Regions from separate parts of the Ochrobactrum sp. P6BSIII genome, predicted to be linked through region 1. Evidence: predicted binding sites of a transcription regulator. Region 1 holds the regulator's gene; the other holds the start of a gene.

Evidence for each region. The regulator LexA, encoded in region 1, represses DNA repair genes until DNA is damaged. The targets are predictions, from matches to a motif close to TGTTCNNNNTGTGTTCNG.
Region 2: the regulator LexA is predicted to act here: its motif matches at 4,174-4,191, upstream of FHW00_RS18030 (DNA recombination protein RmuC).

Annotation. Positions count from the first base shown of each region.
Region 1 is NZ_JACGXB010000020.1:6,939-16,884, reverse strand. It holds gene FHW00_RS21425 (peptidyl-prolyl cis-trans isomerase) at 1-761, shown strand, start outside; gene trpD (anthranilate phosphoribosyltransferase) at 821-1,840, shown strand; gene trpC (indole-3-glycerol phosphate synthase TrpC) at 1,857-2,657, shown strand; gene moaC (cyclic pyranopterin monophosphate synthase MoaC) at 2,662-3,147, shown strand; gene FHW00_RS21405 (molybdopterin molybdotransferase MoeA) at 3,184-4,401, shown strand; gene lexA (transcriptional repressor LexA) at 4,642-5,370, shown strand; gene FHW00_RS21395 (ComEC/Rec2 family competence protein) at 5,472-8,018, opposite strand; gene gltX (glutamate--tRNA ligase) at 8,273-9,694, shown strand; gene gltA (citrate synthase) at 9,922-9,946, shown strand, end outside.
Region 2 is NZ_JACGXB010000013.1:76,807-86,752, reverse strand. It holds gene dapE (succinyl-diaminopimelate desuccinylase) at 1-430, shown strand, start outside; gene FHW00_RS18055 (hypothetical protein) at 493-1,098, shown strand; gene FHW00_RS18050 (hypothetical protein) at 1,193-1,642, shown strand; gene truA (tRNA pseudouridine(38-40) synthase TruA) at 1,915-2,670, opposite strand; gene fmt (methionyl-tRNA formyltransferase) at 2,675-3,595, opposite strand; gene def (peptide deformylase) at 3,596-4,123, opposite strand; gene FHW00_RS18030 (DNA recombination protein RmuC) at 4,225-5,454, shown strand; gene FHW00_RS18025 (SelT/SelW/SelH family protein) at 5,623-5,928, opposite strand; gene FHW00_RS18020 (GIY-YIG nuclease family protein) at 6,036-6,320, shown strand; gene lepA (translation elongation factor 4) at 6,742-8,550, opposite strand; gene FHW00_RS18010 (complex I NDUFA9 subunit family protein) at 8,747-9,733, shown strand; gene FHW00_RS18005 (undecaprenyl-diphosphate phosphatase) at 9,786-9,946, opposite strand, start outside.

The DNA of each region.
Region 1 (9,946 bases):
ACAACATCGCGGCAAGCAGCATCAGCGGCATTCACGACTCCTACGAGCAGCAGCGCTCTGATGGTGCATCGATGGCCGATGTCGCCAAGGGCCTGAGCCTCAAGACCGTTACCATCGATGCAGTCGATACCGAAGGCAACGACCCGTCCGGCAAGCCGGTTGAACTGCCGAACGGACAGGCGCTTCTGGCCGCTGCTTTCCAGGCGGAACAGGGCTTTGACAATGACGCACTGACCATGGGCAATGTCGGCTATCTCTGGTACCAGATCGATGGCGTCACCCCTGCCCGCGACCGTACCCTCGACGAAGTCAAGGACAAGGTTGTGGCTGCATGGAAGGGTGAAGAAGCCGTCAAGCGCCTCAATCAGCGTCTGGAAGACCTGAAGAAGCGTCTCGATGGCGGCGCAACGCTTGATGCGATTGCATCCGAGCTTGGCCTTGAAAAGCAGACCAAGCGTGGCGTGACCCGCTCGACGAACGATGCGGATATCGGCTCGGCTGCGGCAGCGCAGATTTTCCGCGGCCCGAACGGGTTCACCGGCACCGCGGCAGCGCCTTCCGACGACGCGCAGATTCTCTTCAAGGTGACGGAAGTGACCGAACCAGCAAGTGCCGGTCCGGACACCATTTCTGAACAGCAGCGCAACTATCTGTCGACCGCTCTTTCCGACGATGTGCTGGAACAGATGGTTGGAGAATTGCAGAAGCAGTATCCGGTGAAGATCAACCAGACCGTCATCAACAATGCTCTCGCATTCTAGGTTCTGCTGAGCACAGCTCCCTAACGCGAGAATTCACATAAACAAGCGGCAGAAAGAAAATGGCTGATCTGAAACCATACATCGCGAAAGCGGCCTCCGGCGAACCACTGTCGCAGGAGGATTCCAAGGCCGCGTTCGACATCATGATGTCCGGTCAGGCAACGCCTTCGCAGATCGGCGGCTTTCTGATGGCTTTGCGCGTGCGTGGCGAAACCGTGCCGGAAATCGTCGGCGCAGTCGCTTCCATGCGGTCGCGCATGCTGCCGGTCGTCGCCCCTTCAAACGCCATCGACATTGTCGGCACGGGCGGCGATCAGTCCGGTTCCTATAATGTTTCGTCCTGCTCGGCCTTCGTCGTGGCTGGCGCTGGCGTACCGGTCGCGAAGCACGGCAACCGCGCCCTGTCCTCGCGCTCCGGCGCTGCAGACACGCTTGCCGCACTTGGCGTCAATATCGAAGCCGATGCGGAAACAATCGGCCGTAGCGCCCGGGAAGCCGGTCTCGGCTTCATGTTCGCCCCGATGCACCATTCCGCCATGCGCCACGTCGGCCCTTCCCGCGTCGAGCTTGGAACGCGCACGATTTTCAACATACTTGGACCGCTCGCCAACCCGGCAAGCGTGAAGCGCCAGCTTTTGGGCGTATTTGCGGCCCAGTGGGTTGAGCCTCTGGCGCATGTGCTCAACGAGCTTGGCATGGAAGCCGTCTGGGTCGTCTATGGCGACGGCCTTGATGAGATGACCACCGCTGGCACCACGCAGATCGCGGCGCTTGAAAACGGCACTGTCCGCACGTTCACAATCACGCCTGAGGAAGTCGGTTTACGCCGTTGCAAGCCGGAAGAGCTGAAAGGTGGCGATGCTGCGGAGAACGCCAAGGCGCTGATCGCCGTTCTCGAAGGCGCCAAGAACGCCTATCGCGACATCGTGCTTCTCAACTCCGCCGCTGCGCTCGTGATCGCAGGCAAGGCCGAGGATCTGAAGGACGGCATCGCTCAGGCAGCCCATTCCATTGATAGCGGCGCGGCATTGGCCGTTTTGCAAAAAGTAATCGCTGTCTCAAACGACAAGACAGTCTGACGAGAGGAAGCGCATCATGTCCACCGACATTCTCCGTAAGATCGAAGTCTATAAGCGCGAGGAAATCGCTGCTGCCAAGGCGTGTCACACGGTTGAAGACCTGAAGGCGCGCGCCAAGGATCAGGCCGCACCACGCGGTTTTCTCAAGGCGCTTGAAGCGAAACGTGCAGCCGATCAGTTTGCACTGATCGCTGAAATCAAGAAGGCCAGCCCTTCCAAAGGTTTGATCCGCCCGGATTTCAATCCGCCAGCACTGGCAAAAGCCTATGAAGACGGTGGCGCTGCCTGCCTTTCAGTTCTGACCGATACGCCATCCTTCCAGGGCGCGCCGGAATTCCTGATGGCAGCGCGAGAAGCATGCAGCCTGCCTGCTTTGCGCAAGGATTTCCTGTTCGACACCTATCAGGTCTATGAAGCGCGCAGCTGGGGTGCGGACTGCATTCTGATCATCCTCGCAAGCGTCGATGACGATCTGGCCAGGGCACTGGAAGAAACCGCTTTCGAACTCGGTATGGATGCGCTCCTCGAAGTGCATGACGAGGCCGAAATGGAACGTGCGCTCAAGCTTTCTTCGCGTCTGCTGGGCGTCAACAATCGCAACCTACGCACGTTTGAAGTCAGCCTGACCGTTTCCGAACGCCTGTCGAAAACGGCCCCTGCCGACCGTCTGCTGGTTGGCGAAAGCGGCATCTTCACCCATGACGATTGCCTGCGTCTGGAAAAGTCCGGCATCGGCACGTTCCTCATCGGCGAAAGCCTGATGCGCAAGGACGATGTTGCCGCCGCCACGCGCGAGCTTCTGACCGGCAAGGCTTAATGTCATGACCTCGGATGCGGCCAAGCTCACCCATCTCGACCAGACCGGCGCTGCCAATATGGTGGATGTCGGCGCCAAGGATGAGACGGAGCGGCAGGCCGTTGCCGAAGGCAGCGTGACCATGAAACCGGAAACGCTGGCGCTCATTCTGGCGGGCGATGCAGCCAAGGGCGATGTGATCGGCACAGCGCGTCTTGCAGGCATCATGGCTGCGAAAAGAACCGCCGACCTCATTCCGCTTTGCCATCCACTCATGCTGAGCAAGGTCGCGGTGGATATAGTCCCGGATCACGCATTGCCCGGTCTGCGCGTGCGTGCGCTTGCCAAACTGAACGGCCGCACTGGCGTTGAAATGGAAGCGCTCACAGCCGTTTCCGTGACGTGCCTGACGATCTATGACATGGCCAAGGCTGTCGATCGCCATATGGAAATCGGCAATATTCGCGTTGTGGAAAAGAGCGGTGGCAAGTCCGGCGACTGGAAGGTCTGAAGCGGCCTCACAAAACTGAGTTCGAGAGGAAATACGATGTCCCTTCTCCCGGTCGAAGATGCTCTGGCGCGTATACTCTCCTCCGCAGAACCGCATGGCCTTGAAACTCTTACGCTGAATGAAGCTGGCGGGCGCGTTGTTGCCCGCGCCGTCGAGGCCCGTTTCCTGCAACCACCTTTCGACTGCTCGGCCATGGATGGCTATGCGCTGATAGCGCCTGCAGAAATCGCCTATCCCCTTCAGTTGACCATTATCGGTGAATCCGCTGCTGGCAAGCGTTTCGAAGGCTCCCTGCTGCCCGGACAGGCCGTGCGCATTTTCACCGGCGCGCCGATACCTGAAGCCGCTGATACGATTGTCATTCAGGAACATACCGAACGTTCCGGCGATCAGCTGACCATTCTGGAAGGCATCGAACCCGGACGGCATATCCGCCGGGCCGGTCTCGATTTTGCTCCCGGCAAGACCGTCATACCGGTCGGTCGCGAACTGGACGCACCCGCCCTGTCACTGGCTGCTGCAAGCGGCAATCCATCGCTCGATGTGTTTCGCAAACCGCGCATTTCCATATTGGCTACCGGCGATGAACTTGTTCCGCCCGGAGCCACGACCGGACCGGACCAGATCGTCGCTTCGAACAGTGTGGGCATTGCCGAAATCGTGCGCCGCGCTGGCGGCTACTCCGAAGATATGGGCATCATTCCGGACGATCCGACACAGATTGAATCGGCTATTGCCAGCGCTCTGAACAGTGGAACCGATATTCTGGTGACCGTTGGCGGCGCATCGGTCGGTGATCGCGATTACATGCATAGTGCTCTACGCAATTGCGGTGTCGATCTCGGTTTCTGGAAAATCGCCATGCGTCCCGGAAAACCACTTATGTACGGGCGCAAGACTGTCGACGGCAGCACCGTCCATGTGATAGGCCTGCCCGGAAACCCGGTTTCAAGCCTCGTTTGCAGCCTCGTTTTTCTTCGCCCGCTGATCGCGAAACTTGCAGGCACCGATCTGACGGCAGATATCCGCCCTGCGAAACTCGGTCAGGCGATGCCTGCCAATGACCATCGGCGCGATTTTGTACGCGCCACGGTCGAATCGCAAAGCGATGGAACGCTGCTGGCAACACCATTTCCAGTACAGGATTCGTCCATGCTGACAGCCCTCGTCGGCTCCAATGCATTGCTCATTCGTGACGAAAATGCCCCGGCAGCAGATGCAGGCAGTTCGTGCCGCGTGCTTATGCTACGTTAAAAAGCACCAGAATGGTCACTTTTGCTGCCTCGAAACAACGCGAAGCAAAAGCCACAATGGATTGAAAATAAAACGCTTCCTTGGATAAGGACCGGCCCGTCACGGGGCCCTGTGAACGTTCCGGCAACAAGCCGCCAGCCCGTTAATCATTTTAAAACCATTGCAGAACAAGACTGGAACATATAGTGTTCGTTCTGGTTTTGTTTTTCTCGATTCTTATCTGGTCGGAGGGTGTCGCGCATGTTGACCCGTAAGCAGCACGAGCTTCTGCTGTTCATTCATGATCGTCTGAAAGAAACAGGTATTCCGCCATCTTTTGACGAAATGAAGGAAGCGCTCGACCTTGCTTCCAAGTCGGGCATTCATCGGCTGATCACCGCTCTGGAAGAACGGGGCTTCATTCGCAGGCTGCCGAACCGGGCACGTGCGCTGGAAGTGCTTCGCCTGCCGGATTCGATTGCACCGGGACTGAACGCGCAGAAGAAATTTGCGCCGAGCGTCATCGAAGGCAGCCTGGGCAAGGCCCCTCCTGCACCGGTGCAGCCGTTACGCTCCGCACCTGTTGCGACCAATGATGATGTTTCGGCGACCGTATCGGTACCGGTCATGGGTCGCATCGCCGCCGGTGTGCCGATCTCAGCCATTCAAAGCCAGACGCATTCGCTCAGCCTCCCCCCGGAGATGATTGGTGCGGGCGAACATTATGCGCTGGAGGTCAAGGGCGACTCGATGATCGAAGCCGGGATTTTCGATGGCGATACAGTCATCATCAAGCGCGGCGATATCGCCAACCCGGGTGAAATCGTTGTCGCACTGGTTGATGATGAAGAAGCAACCTTGAAGCGGTTCCGCCGCAAGGGCGCATCTATTGCGCTTGAAGCCGCAAACCCAGCTTATGAAACACGTATCTTCGGCCCAGACCGCGTTCGCGTGCAGGGCAAGCTGGTCGGATTGATCCGCCGGTACTGATCGTTAGGTCCGAAAATGGAACCGCGTTTTCGGACGGACATGCGCAAAATGCGGCTTGAACCGCCGACTAGTTGAATTGCAACGCGCTCAAAACACTATTATCATTCGCATCTGCCCGGCCCCTGATCGTCAGTGGCCAGGCATTGCGTTTCTGCCTTTTGAGTAGGCTGCTTCTTCTTATATTCCCGATCAGGTAAGCCACGTGCCGCGCGCGAATAGAGCCGGAACAGATGCCACGGACGCCGTGGCTCATCGATGGCGAAAGCTAGCCTGTCGTCATAACGCGGATCGGTAAAATTGCGCCGCTGAGGTGTGCTGTCGTTTACGGACGTCAGATCGCCAGCAAGAGCCACGATAGAATTGCCGGTCGTGTCTTTCTTGTCGCCAAGTCTCATCTCCACTGTGCCTCGCAACGCCAGATCACGGCGGTTGATGACGAGCCTCTTTTGATGTGCACATCCCGGTATTTTCCCGGCTATCGCGAGGATAACGATATCACCGACATCGCAAGCGACGTCCTGAACGGCAGGATCAGCCGTATAGGCCAGTACACGCCCATCGCGTAATGTAATCGCGCATAATTCGTCTTCGCAGATAAAGCCGTCAGTCGGTATTCCGCGAAGCCTGTCTTTTGCGTGCTGTGGTATCAGGAATTGCGTTGCGAGATAGGCTGTTTTCCAGTTGTCTATTGTGAACTTTGACGGCCTGTCGCGGTTCACAGCAAAACGCCCATCGGGCAGACGAACCCCAACCAGCTTTGCATCTTCGGATATCACAACATCTGGAAACGGCTCGTGCACGAAGGCAATAAATCCCGCCAAAACAAATAGTAACGCCAGAATCTTGAATCGCGTTGTGAACAATACAGCGATCACGAGCGCTATGGTCCAGAATGCGAGCGCTGCTATCGGCATCGCTCCCGGATTGCCATCAGGCGACCATGACGCGATCATGCTCGCAAGGGTGCGGACAATCCAGATACCAGACCCGGCAATGGTCAATGGCAGCCAATCTAGGCCAAGTGGCATCAATACGAGGCCCAGAACGGAAAAAGGCATGACCAGTGTGGCGATCACCGGATCGGCCAGCACATTGCCGATCAGCCCGAACGGTGCGGTATTGTTGAAATGATAGGCGGCGAAAATGCCGCTCGCAATTCCTGCCACAAGCGATGTCCCGGCAGCAGCAATAGCTGATTTAACAACCTTCATTGGCAAACCGGCCGCTGGCGAAGCCGCACGCCTCTCCACATGCTGCAATTTTTTGGCTTTACGCGCTCCCCACCACGCATAGCCAGCAATCAGCGCCGCCGTTGCCGAATAGGACATCTGGAAACTCGGCCCGAGTATTTCATGCGGTGAGATTGCTATTGTCACCACACCGGCGACTGCCACATTGCGCATGCTGAGTGCAGCGCGGTCAAACAGCAATGCGCTAAGCATGACGGCGATCATCACATAGCTGCGCTGGGCTGCAACGTCGGCACCAGACATGGCGAGATAGAACGTGCAGCTTAGCAACGACAGGAAAGCGGCATATTTCTTGACCGGGTGCCGGACGCTGAAGGCTGGAAAGAGCGCAAAGGCAGACCTGAGAGCAAACATCACGACACCCGCCGCCAGCGCCATGTGCAGACCTGATATTGAGAGAATATGCGCCAGACCGGCCTTGCGAAGGTCCTCATTGGTCTCCTCGCTGATGCCACCGCGCGTACCGGCGATCAATGCGGCGGTGACATTGCCATCTTCACCGCCGATCACCTCCTCGACCCGTTCCGACACGCGCACGCGGAGCAAGGCAATCCATTCGCTGATTTCTGCCGTCAGACTTGTCTGTGGCGGAACATTTGCCGTCTTCGGATTTCCCAGAAAGAACCCGTTTGCTCCGATACCGTTGAAATAGGCATGGAAGGAAAAGTCGTAATTGCCCGGACGCACCGGGCCTGACGGCACCCGCAACCGCGCAAAGCCGGTCAATCCGCCACCGATCGATGTATCCGCCGGTATATCTCGCGCATTGATGCGAATACGTGTCGGTGAAAAGCGCAGTGTCGGGCGTTCTGTTGTCAGCAAATCCAGTGTGATACGCCAGCTTCCATTATCCTGTGCATCCAGTGCAACAACCCGGCCAGTGACACGCGTCGACACATCGGAACCGAGCATCGGCGTTGCCATGCGTACGGTTTCCCATTTGCCGCTCACAAGACCAAGCTGGAAAGCAACTGCCAATGTCAGCACCTGCCCGGCAAAGAAGTGCTTCCGCATCAGTATGCGAATGATAACCAGCCCGACCAGTAAGGCCAGAATGGGCGTCCAATCAGGTTCGAAGGAGAAAGTGAAATAGATCACCGCACCCAATCCGCTGAAAATCGGAATCAGCAGAAAGAAAATTCCGCGCGCCGTTTCGAGATGGATGGCTTCCGCGAAAGCAGCGGGAGTTCTCCGCGCCATGTCGGCAACGGTGTCGCGCCAGCCGGTTGGTTGAACGTCAGGCGGCTGATTTTGGCCATCATGATCGGCAGGCGCGGTTGTGGGTTCAGGCCACGGTTCTGGAAGATAAGAACACGTCAGGCCATCGGGCAGGCTTTTGACAAGCGCCCGCTCATTGGCCTCATCCGAAGCCTTGGCCATATCACCTAAGCGCGTCATGCCCCCGCCTGACTGCAAAAAAGGTCTTTTTGTCGAAATACCCCAAAAGAACAATGCCGCAAGGCGCCGAAACAAACGCGAAGCCCTTGCGCGTAGTGCTGCCTATGCTACATGAACGCCAGTCGAAATCGAGAGGGTTTCGTTATAGAAATCCTCGTTCTCGCTCTTTGGAAGCGAGTATCGGAATTCAGTTTTGCGCCCCTGCCCCGGCAATTGCCGCTGTCTTGACGGGCGCGCAATAAAGTGGAGCTACCATGTCGAAACCGGTCGTCACCCGTTTTGCCCCTTCGCCCACGGGTTATCTTCATATCGGCGGTGCCCGTACTGCCCTGTTCAACTGGCTTTATGCCAAGCACACGGGCGGCAAGATGCTGCTGCGTATTGAAGACACCGACCGTGAACGTTCCACCGATGCAGCCACCGCGGCCATTCTCGACGGTCTGACCTGGCTTGGTCTCGACTGGGAAGGCGATGCGATCTCGCAGTTCGAACGCGCTCCGCGTCACCGCGAAGTCGCCGAAGAACTCGTCGCTCTAGGCAAAGCCTATTACTGCTACACGACGCCGGAAGAGCTGGAAGAAATGCGCGAGAAGGCGCGTGCCGAAGGCCGCCCGCCGCGTTATGATGGCCGCTGGCGCGACCGCGATCCGTCCGAAGCGCCTGCAGGTGTAAAGCCTGTCATTCGCATCAAGGCGCCGCAGGAAGGCGAAACACTCGTGCGCGACGCCGTACAGGGCGATGTGCGCTTCCCCAACAAGGATCTCGATGATTTCATCATTCTGCGTTCCGACGGCACGCCGACCTACATGCACGCGGTTGTCGTTGACGACCATGACATGGGCGTCACGCATATCATCCGCGGCGACGATCATTTGACGAATGCAGCGCGCCAGACCGTGATCTATGACGCCATGGGTTGGGATGTGCCGCAGATGTCGCATATTCCGCTGATCCACGGCGCGGATGGTGCGAAGCTTTCCAAGCGTCACGGCGCTCTCGGCGTCGATGCCTATCGCGCCATGGGCTACCTGCCGGCGGCACTCCGCAATTATCTCGTCCGTCTTGGCTGGAGCCATGGTGACGACGAAATCATGTCGACCGAACAGATGATCGAATGGTTCGACGTGACGGACATCAACAAGGGCGCTGCCCGTTTCGACTTCCAGAAGCTCGAAGCGATCAACGGTCTTTATATGCGTGGCAGCGACGACAAGACACTGTTCGACGCTCTGGTGGCTGTCCTGCCGGAAATCGAAGGCGGCAAGGAACTCGCCGCAGCGCTCGACGACAAGCGCAGCGCGCAGCTCCTCGCAGCCATGTCGGGCCTCAAGGACCGCGCCAAGACGCTCGTTGAACTGGCAGACGGCGCGAAGTTCATCTTTGCAACCCGCCCGCTCGATCTGGACGAAAAGGCAGCCTCGCTACTTAACGAAGAGGGCCGCGCCGTTTTAAAATCCGTGCTGCCCGATCTGGAAGCTGCCGGAGATTGGACCATTGAATCACTGGATGCGGTGGTTCGAGCCCATGCAGAGAAAACCGGACTGAAACTGGGCAAGATTGCGCAACCGCTGCGTGCTGCTCTGACCGGTCGCGCTACCTCACCGGGCGTCTTTGATGTGCTTTTTGTACTGGGTCGTGAAGAGTCTTTGGGCCGTATTCGCGATCAAATCGGTTAAGGTGCTATCATTCACGCTGACGTGACGTAGCTTGCTTAAATAGTTCAAATTTCGCATTGCATCACGGACGGTTTGGGATAGTTTGGCGATCAAAATCGTAGCCGTAATGCGTTAAAAATCGGGCATCCCGCTGTTTTGGGGTGCCCGCCAAGAGATACGAGACAAGTTATAGCAGCGAATGCAATACTGCCGCCTAAGGCGGCAAAGTGGACATGAAAGGAAACATGATGTCAGCTAAGACAGCCAGCTTTA
Region 2 (9,946 bases), on a different contig from region 1:
CATCCCGAACAAGGCCACGGCCTCGTTCAATATTCGTTTCAACGACACATGGACGGCGGAAAGCCTGCAAGCCGAAATCCGCGCACGCCTCGAAAAGGCCGCCCGCGACAATCGCCTACGCCCAGGCCGCGAAACACCGATCAGCTACGAACTGACGTGGCGCGAAAGCCCAAGCCATGTCTTCCTGACCCGCGACGAGAAACTGATTGGCACGCTGACGGCCTCTGTCGAGGCGGTGACCGGCAAGCGGCCAGAGCTGTCGACCTCCGGCGGCACGTCGGATGCGCGTTTCATCAAGGATTATTGCCCGGTGGTGGAATTCGGCCTCGTGGGCCAGACCATGCACATGGTCGATGAACGTGTTGCCCTTGCCGACCTCGAAGGGCTGACACAGATTTATGAGCGTTTCATCGCTGATTTCTTTGGGTAACGCATAGGCCCGGAAAGCTGCATGACTTTTCGGACTGGATAATGCGAAACATTGGGGAGCCCATGCCGAGCCTGGACGATATTTACCGATACTTCCTGGGCGTCTGGAAAATGATGCTCGGTCGCCGCGACGGTCTCGATTACCTCGACATATCCGCCGAGGGTTTCTGGTCTTCCTTTTTCGCGATAGCGGTGGCTCTGCCACCGCTTTTTGCCAGCTGGGTGGCCTATGCCGCCGATCTTACCGCCGGGCGCGAGGAAGCAGGCATCCGCTTTGCCATCGTCCTGCGCGCCGCCTTCGTGGATGTTGCAGCATGGGTGGTGCCGCTTGCCCTCATCGGCATGCTGGCCAAACGGATCGGCATCGTCAAACGCTATGCAGCCTATGTGATCGCCACCAATTGGGGCAGCGCGCTTCTGGCCTGGGTCTTTGCGCCGATCACCTTGCTACAGCTGTTCTTTCCGGGACGCTTCGATGTCGCGACGCTTTTCGCGTTCATCATGTTCGGCGCTTCGATTGTGCTGAGCTATCGGCTGACCTTTGTGGCGCTGCAACGCCCCCACGCTTTCGCCGCACCGTTCTTCGCCTGCGTCTTCTTCGGCTCGCTTTTCCTCACCGTGCTGCTTCAGCAGATCTTCGGCATCGGCTTCGACCCGCACGCTTATTGAAATAAGATCGGGTAAGCACCGACACAAATGTCATTTTCATTAAACTTGCAAAAGCAACAACTTAGGCGCGTCATGCATAGTAAAGGCGCGTAATATGAGACACAGACAATTAAGAAGTAACGATGTTGCCGGCATGACTGGCAACTATACTGCGATCGCTAATTTTGAAAAGCCGTCAGACAAAGTTGCGGTCATTCAGGAGTTTTTAACAAACTGGACTGTTCCATCTGCCCCCGAGTTCCCCCATTGTTTAGCGCACGTAAATATATGGAACGGATTACAGGATTACAAAGGCGAGAATTTGATGCAACCAGTCTTATCATGGATACCAACAAGCATGTCGTGGCAAGCGGGATGCTTTTACTATATAGATGGTGTCCAGTATAATGGCGAAGCTGTTAGAGTGAAACCGGGTGACGAACTACAGGGGCGGATTACATTCGATGGCAAGACGGGGGAAAATTATACTTATTCTATGGAGTTTGCGGAGAAAATTATCAGAAGACGCGCGTTACTGCTGACTTGCCAAGTGCAGTCAATTTAGCGGTATTATGCTTGGAGCCATATACCGACAACTATCTAGACCTTCCGCCAGACCCACTCGTAAAGATGCGGGATATCAATGTGAGTTTGGTTCCCCGCAACGGAATGGACCCTCACCCCAGCAACATAACATGGCGCTTTACCAACAATGGAATCATCACGCCTTCTGGAATAAACGGAGTTGTGGTCAGCGACGCCAACGGCACGGGCGAGGTCGATTTTTACTTTAGATAAAAGTCGTCAATTGTTGCGCTCTTCTTTTCAAAATAACCCCTAAAACGGAAAAGCGTAGTCGACGCCGATCAGATAAAGACCGTAAGGCGGCGCGACTTGTCCGCAGGCCTTGCGGTCGCGTGCTTCAAGCGCCGCCTGCAAATCATCCGCCGTCCAGCGACCGACGCCCACTTCCATCAGGCTGCCTGCAAAGGAGCGCACCTGATTGTGCAGGAACGAGCGCGCCGAAACTCGCATCTCGATGATCTCGCCATCACGCGTGATATCAAGCCGATCCAGCGTCTTGACCGGGCTTTTGGCCTGGCATTGCGTGGCGCGAAAGGTCGTGAAATCGTGCTCGCCCAGAAGCAGTTGCGCCGCTTCATGCATCGCCTCGTGATCGAGGCGCTTTTGCACCCACCACGCGCGTTGATAATCAACGGCCAGCGGCGCACGGCGATTGTGGAAGCGATAGAGATAATGTCGTCCCTGCGCGGAAAAACGCGCATCGAAACTGTCGGTGGTCTTCTCGACATTGAGGATGCTCACGCGCTCATTGGCCATGACCAGATGCGCATTGACCGCATCACGCACCTTGCCCGCACCCCAATCCTTGCTGAGATCGACATGCGCAACCTGCGCCGTCGCGTGCACGCCTGCATCGGTGCGGCCCGCCGCGCTTAGCGCCAGATCCTCGCCGCAGAATTTCTTGAACGCCTGCTCGATAGCACCCTGCACGGTGTGGCCGTTTTCCTGACGCTGCCAGCCCGCATAGGGGGTGCCGTCATACTCGACCAGAAGCCTGTAGCGCGGCACGGGCCTACAAAACCTTCGTAACCGTCGCGCCGCGCAGAAATTCCTGCGCAGGCAATGACTTGCCGCCCGAACGCTGCAAGGTGACGAGTCGAACGGCACCTTCGCCGCAGGCAACCGTCAGCCGGTCGTCCAGCACGGTACCCGCCGCACCGGAGCCTTCGCCCAGCGTCGACCGCTGAAGTTTCACACGCTCGACAACGCCATTGATTTCCATCTCGCACCATGCACCCGGAAAAGGCGCAAGGCCGCGAATGGCATTGTGCACATCGCTCGCAGGCTTCGACCAGTCAATGCGCGCTTCGGCCTTGTCGATCTTGGCGGCATAGGTGACGCCCTCTTCGGCCTGCGGCTGCAATGTCAGGCTTTCGCGCTCAAGCGCGCCCAGCGCCCGTACCATCAGGTCGGCACCGATCATGCTCAGGCGATCATGCAATTCGCCCGCCGTCATATCCGGCGTGATCGCCACTTTTTCAGCCATGGCGACGGGGCCCGTATCGAGCCCCTCGTCCATTTTCATGATCATCATACCGGTTTCGCTATCGCCCGACATGATAGCCCGCTGGATAGGCGCGGCACCGCGCCAGCGCGGCAGAAGCGAGGCATGGCCGTTATAGCAGCCAAGCCGCGGCGCATCGAGAATGGCCTTGGGCAACAGCAAACCATAGGCGACGACGATGGCGACATCGGCCTCAAGGCTCGCAAACACTTCCTGCTCTTCCGCACCCTTGAGGCTCTTCGGCGTGAAGACGGGAATACCGAACTGTTCGGCCTTTTCATGGACAGGCGACTTGGTCAGTTCCAGCCCTCTGCGGCCTGCCGGACGCGGCGGCTGCGAATAGACGGCCACCACATCATAGCCCTGCCCGATAATGGCGGTCAGGATCGGCACGGAAAAATCCGGCGTGCCCATGAAGACAATACGCATCTAAAGAGCCTTTTTCGACGCCCGCTGGCTGGCGAGCTTCTTGAACTTCTTGATGACCATATCGCGCTTCAGCTTGGAAATATGATCGATGAAGAGCACACCGTTGAGATGATCGATCTCGTGCTGCAAGCAGGTGGCCATCAGGCCATCCGCTTCCATTGCGTGCGGCTTGCCATCGGCATCGAAATATTTGACCTGAATGGCAGCAGGCCGTTCCACTTCCGCATAATAATCCGGAATAGACAGGCAACCTTCTTCATAGGTGCTGACTTCATCCGTCACGCCGACAATCTCGGGATTGATGAAGACATGCGGCGCTTTTTCCTCGCCTTCCTTGGCAAGGTCGATGACGAGCATGCGGATCGGCTCGCCAACCTGAATGGCGGCAAGGCCAATGCCCGGCGCGTCATACATGGTGTCGAACATGTCGCCGGCAAATTTGCGCAGCTGATCGTCAAAGCGCTCCACTGGCTTGGAAACCAGGCGCAACACAGGATCGGGAAGGATGACAAGCGGTTTTACTGACATGCGTTTCACGTAATCGCTTGTGACAGAATCGTCAATTGCGCTTTGCAAAATGTTCTTGTTTTGATCTCATCAAGGCCTTACGAATCAGCTAAGCTTGCTGCATGGAAAACCAGAACCTCTTGAATGAGCCGCTTTTGCAGCTCGGCGCCACATCGCTCACGCTGGGAGATATTCTTCTGGCTGGCATTGTGGTGGTGGTGCTTTGCCTCGTCATTTTCCTGATCGCCGCAACGCGCTCAGCGCGCCTGCGCGCCGTTGCCGAAGCACAGGCAGAAGACCGCGCCCGCGACGCCGAATATCGCATGGCGGAAATCCTGAAAGCACAGGCGGAGATGCAGGGCCGCATGCAGACCATGGCGGAGGTTTTCGGCTCACGACAGGCAGAGTTGAACCAGTCGATCCGCGAACGGCTCGACGGCATGACGCATCGCATCGGCCAGACCATGACCGAGCAGACCCGCTCGACCCATGAAAATCTTGCCAAATTGCAGGAGCGTCTGGCCGTCATCGACACGGCACAAAACAATATCCAGTCGCTCGCCGGACAGGTGGTGCAGTTGCAGGCGATCCTCGCCAACAAGCAGACGCGCGGCGCTTTCGGCCAGTCACGCATGGAAGCGATCATCGCCGACGGTTTGCCACAAGGCGCTTATGAATTTCAGGCGACACTGTCCAACGGCACCCGTCCCGACTGCCTCGTGCGCATGCCCAATAAAGCACCCTCACTGGTAATCGACGCCAAGTTTCCGCTCGAAGCTTGGAACGCCATGCGTGAGAAGGAGCATCCGGACGCCCGCAAAGCTGCCGTTGTGCAGTTCCGCCGCGACATGGAAATCCATATCAAGGATGTTTCCGACAAATATCTGATCCCCGGCGAAACGCAGGATACGGCTTTTCTGTTCGTGCCCTCGGAGTCGATCTTTGCCGATATTCACGAGCATTTCGAAGCGCTGATCCAGCGCGCGCACCGGGCGCGGATTGTGATCGTTTCACCATCGCTGCTGATGCTGTCGATACAGGTCATTCAGGCGATCCTGAAAGACGCCCGCATGCGCGAGCAGGCGCATGTCATTCAGGGCGAAGTGATCCGTCTGATGGAAGATGTGGGCCGCCTTGACGAACGCGTGCGCAAGCTGCAAACGCACTTTGTGCAGGCCAACAAGGATATTGACGATATTCTGGTGTCGTCCAACAAGGTCACCCGGCGCGGCGCGAAAATCGAAGCACTGGAATTTGGCGAAAAGCCCGCCGAGGAAACGCCCCGCCCGCAACCAAGACCAGCGGACAGCGCCCCCACCCAGATGCGCCTGCGCGTGGTGGATGAGGATTGATTTCAGTCAGCTTAAAGCGCTGCTGTTTCCCACATTTGAGAAGTTTTCAAGCGGCACCTCCTCCAGAGTTCATCGAAGGATCGACGAGCGCGGGAAATGCCCGTCTCACCGGCCCTCAACTCTGGACTTGTCGAGGGATAGAAGGGACTGGACAGCAGAGCTGTCCTCTCAAGGTTTCGCTGGTCGGTCCGAATGACCGAGATCGCGTTCCGGCCAGACCAGATCGCGCACGCGCTGTTTCAAAACCTTGGCTTCCGGAAAACCACCGTCGCGCTTACGCTCCCAGATGAGTTCTTCATGGCCATCTGGCATCAGCACGCGGATTTCAAAAATTCCGCCAGTCCCCGGACGCAATGCGACCTCCGCCAGATCCTGTCCGAAAGTCTGCAACAGTTCCTGCGCCATCCACGCAGCGCGCAACAGCCAATTGCATTGGGTGCAGTAGGTGATGGAAATGCGGGGATTTGCGGACACGGTTTCCAACTTTCTGAACGTAGACGATTTCAAGAAGATCATCGCGACTTGTTAGACAGTCGAGCTTGACGCAACATCTAGCTTCCAAAGACGCGCGGGGGCAAGTCATGGAAGTAACAGTCTACATTCTGCGTTGTGCGGATGGGTCCTATTATACCGGGCTCACCAAACAGAATATTGAAGCTCGATTGTGGGAACATAACGAGGGGATCTACGAAAGCTACACAAAGAAGCGGCGGCCCGTCCAACTTGTTTTCACGGAAACCTACGACCGGATCGTCGACGCCATCGCACGCGAACGGCAGATCAAAGGTTGGTCGCGGGTAAAGAAAGAAGCATTGATAGCGCTGAACTATGAAGGCCTGCCGGAACTTGCGAAACGCAAGCGATAAGCCCTGAACACGCTGGCATTATCAATGCCGCCTGCCCCGCTCCTCATCCTGAGGAGCCACCGAAGGTGGCGTCTCGAAGGGCGAGGAGCGGTTGCGCCGCGCCTAGTGTCTCCCCGATCCGGCGGAGTGAAGCCTAGCATCATCCTGAGTTCATCGAAGGTCGAAGAACGAGAGGCGGTAGAGAGACGCCAAAGATATAGGACCCAAAATAACCCGCCTTCAGCGACTTTCCCTCGCCCTTCGAGACGCCGTTTTCAACGGCTCCTCAGGATGAGGGAAAGCGCGTAGCGCCCTCTTCCAACACCCCCAAAAAAGAGAAAAGGGCACCGAAGTGCCCTTTTCCAAATTACCGTCCTGTCAGCTTAGGATAACGTGTCTAACGCAAACGCCATCCCCTTCAACGGATCAAAGGAACGAAGGATCAATCATCGCCCATCTTGAGCGCCTGAATAAAGGCCTCTTGCGGGATTTCGACCTTGCCGAACTGGCGCATGCGCTTCTTGCCTTCCTTCTGCTTTTCCAGAAGTTTGCGCTTACGCGTCACGTCGCCGCCGTAGCACTTGGCCGTCACGTCCTTGCGCAGCGCCGAGATGGTCTCGCGCGCCACGATACGACCGCCGATAGCCGCCTGAATCGGAATCTTGAACATGTGCTGCGGGATCAGCTCTTTCAGCTTCTCGCAAAGCGCACGACCGCGCTTTTCCGCAGCCGTTCGGTGAACCAGCATCGACAGCGCATCGACCGGCTCTTCGTTCACGAGGATCGACATCTTGACCAGATCGCCCTCACGATATTCCGAGAGGTTATAATCGAACGAGGCATAGCCCTTCGAGATCGACTTGAGGCGGTCGTAGAAATCGAACACCACTTCATTGAGCGGCAGTTCATAGGTGATCATGGCGCGCGGGCCGACATAGGTGAGGTCCACCTGAATGCCGCGGCGATCCTGACACAGTTTCATGATCGCGCCGAGATAATCATCCGGCGTCATGATGGTTGCCTTGATCCAGGGCTCTTCGATGGCCGAGATCTTCACCACATCCGGCATATCGGCCGGGTTGTGCAATTCCTTCTGCGAGCCGTCGATCATGTTCAGGCGATAGACAACCGAAGGCGCCGTCGTGATGAGGTCGAGATTGAACTCGCGCTCAAGACGTTCCTGAATGATTTCCAGATGCAGCAAGCCGAGGAAGCCGCAACGGAAACCGAAACCGAGCGCTGCCGAGGTTTCCATTTCGAACGAGAACGAAGCGTCGTTGAGGCGCAGCTTGCCCATGGCGCCGCGCAGATCTTCAAAATCCGCTGCATCAACCGGGAACAGACCGCAGAACACAACCGGCTGCGCAGGCTTGAAGCCGGCCAGCATTTTTTCGGTCGGGCGGCGATCATCGGTGATCGTATCGCCGACGCGCGTATCGGCCACTTCCTTGATAGAAGCGGTGATAAAGCCAAGCTCGCCCGGGCCGAGTTCGTCCATCTGAACCATTTTCGGCGTAAAGACACCGGTGCGTTCCACCGGATATTTCGCGCCCGTGCCCATCATGCGGATGGTCTGGCCCTTCTTGAGCACGCCGTCGATGACGCGCACCAGAACGATAACGCCGAGATAGGAATCGTACCAGCTGTCGACCAGCATGGCCTTGAGCGGCGCATTGCGGTCGCCTTCCTTCGGCGCGGGCAGCTGGGTGACGATGGCTTCCAGCACGTCTTCGATGCCGATGCCGGTCTTGGCAGAAATATGCACGGCCTGCGACGCATCGATGCCAATGACTTCCTCGATCTGCTGCTTGACGCGCTCAGGCTCGGCAGCGGGCAGATCGATCTTGTTCAGCACGACCACGATTTCATGGTTATTGTCGATGGCCTGATAGACATTGGCCAGCGTCTGCGCTTCCACGCCCTGGGAAGCATCCACCACGAGCAGCGAACCCTCGCATGCCGCCAGCGAACGCGAGACTTCATAAGCGAAGTCGACATGTCCGGGGGTGTCGATCAGGTTCAGCACATAATCTTCGCCGTTCTTCGCCTTATAGGTGAGACGGACGGTCTGCGCCTTGATGGTGATGCCGCGCTCGCGCTCGATATCCATCGAGTCGAGAACCTGATCCTTCATCTCGCGCGTATCCAGACCGCCAGTCAATTGAATGAGGCGGTCGGCCAGCGTCGATTTGCCATGATCGATATGGGCGACGATCGAAAAATTGCGAATATGGTCAAGTGGTGTGCTCATGCGCGCGATTTAACAGCAAGCAGCGGAATCTCAAAGCTCTATTGCGCTTTAATTACGGGAAAAAGCCCCGCTATCATGATCGTGACAACAAGTCCCCTTTGCCTTGTGGCAAAAAGGCGATAAATCACCGGCAATACAGACGCATTGCGGCTGCTGCTCGCAAGCGGCCCAACTGGCTTTCATGCAGGAGTTTAGGATGAAGACCGAACCGAACGAAGTCCACAACAGGCCGAAACTGGTCACCGTTTTCGGCGGCTCCGGCTTTGTCGGGCGCGCGGTCGTAGCAAGTCTCACCAAGCGTGGCTATCGTGTGCGCGTTGCCGTGCGCAAGCCCGAAGTGGCTTATTACATGGCTCCGCTCGGCAATGTCGGGCAGATCCAGATGGTGCAGGCCAATGTCCGCAATCGCGCTTCGGTCGAGCTGGTCGTCAAGGGTTCCGACCATGTCGTGAACCTCGTCGGCATTCTCGCAGAAAGCGGCCGCCAGCGTTTCAACACGGTTCAGGTGCTGGGCGCGAAGAACATTGCCGAAGCTGCCAAGGCCGCTGGCATTCCGATGACCCACATTTCGTCGCTCGCTGCCGATGTGAATTCGGCTTCGGATTATGCCCGCACCAAAGCTGAAGGCGAAAACGCCGTTCTCGCTGCGCTGCCGGAAAGCGTTATCCTGCGTCCGTCGATCATTTTCGGTCACGAAGACCGCTTCTTCAATCGCTTCGCCAATATGGCGCGTTTCTCGCCCTTCCTGCCGGTCATCGGCGGTGGCGAAACGAAGCTCCAGCCGGTCTATGTCGGCGATGTCGCGGAAGCTGTTGCCCACGCCGTTGATGGCAAGCTGATGCCGGGTGGCGTCTATGAACTCGGCGGCCCGGATGTACAGCCGTTCAAGAACTGGATGAAGGACATGCTGCGCGTCGTCGACCGCAAGCGCGTTCTCATTTCGCTGCCTTGGTGGGTCGCCCGCCTGCAGGCTTCGGTTCTCAGCCTGCTGCCGAACCCGCCGATCACCAACGATCAGGTGACGCTCCTGAAATCCGACAATGTCGTTTCGGAAGCAGCCATCAAGGAAAGCCGCACCTTGCAGGGCATGGGCATTACGCCGGAAGGCGTCGACGCCGTGCTCCCAGCCTATCTCTGGCGCTACCGCGTGGCCGGTCAGTACACCAAGACCGGTTTTGCGTGAGATATCGATAGTCGGAATGAATAAAGGGGCCGCGAGGCCCCTTTTCTTTTGCTCATCCCCAAATCAACAAAGCGGCTAGGCCAGCGGAGCCGACGATCAGACGCCACCAGGCAAAGAGCTTGAAGCCATGGCGCGAGACATAGTCGAGCAGATAGCGCACGACGAACACACCTGAGATGAAAGCCATCACGAAGCCGACAGCGATCAGTGCGC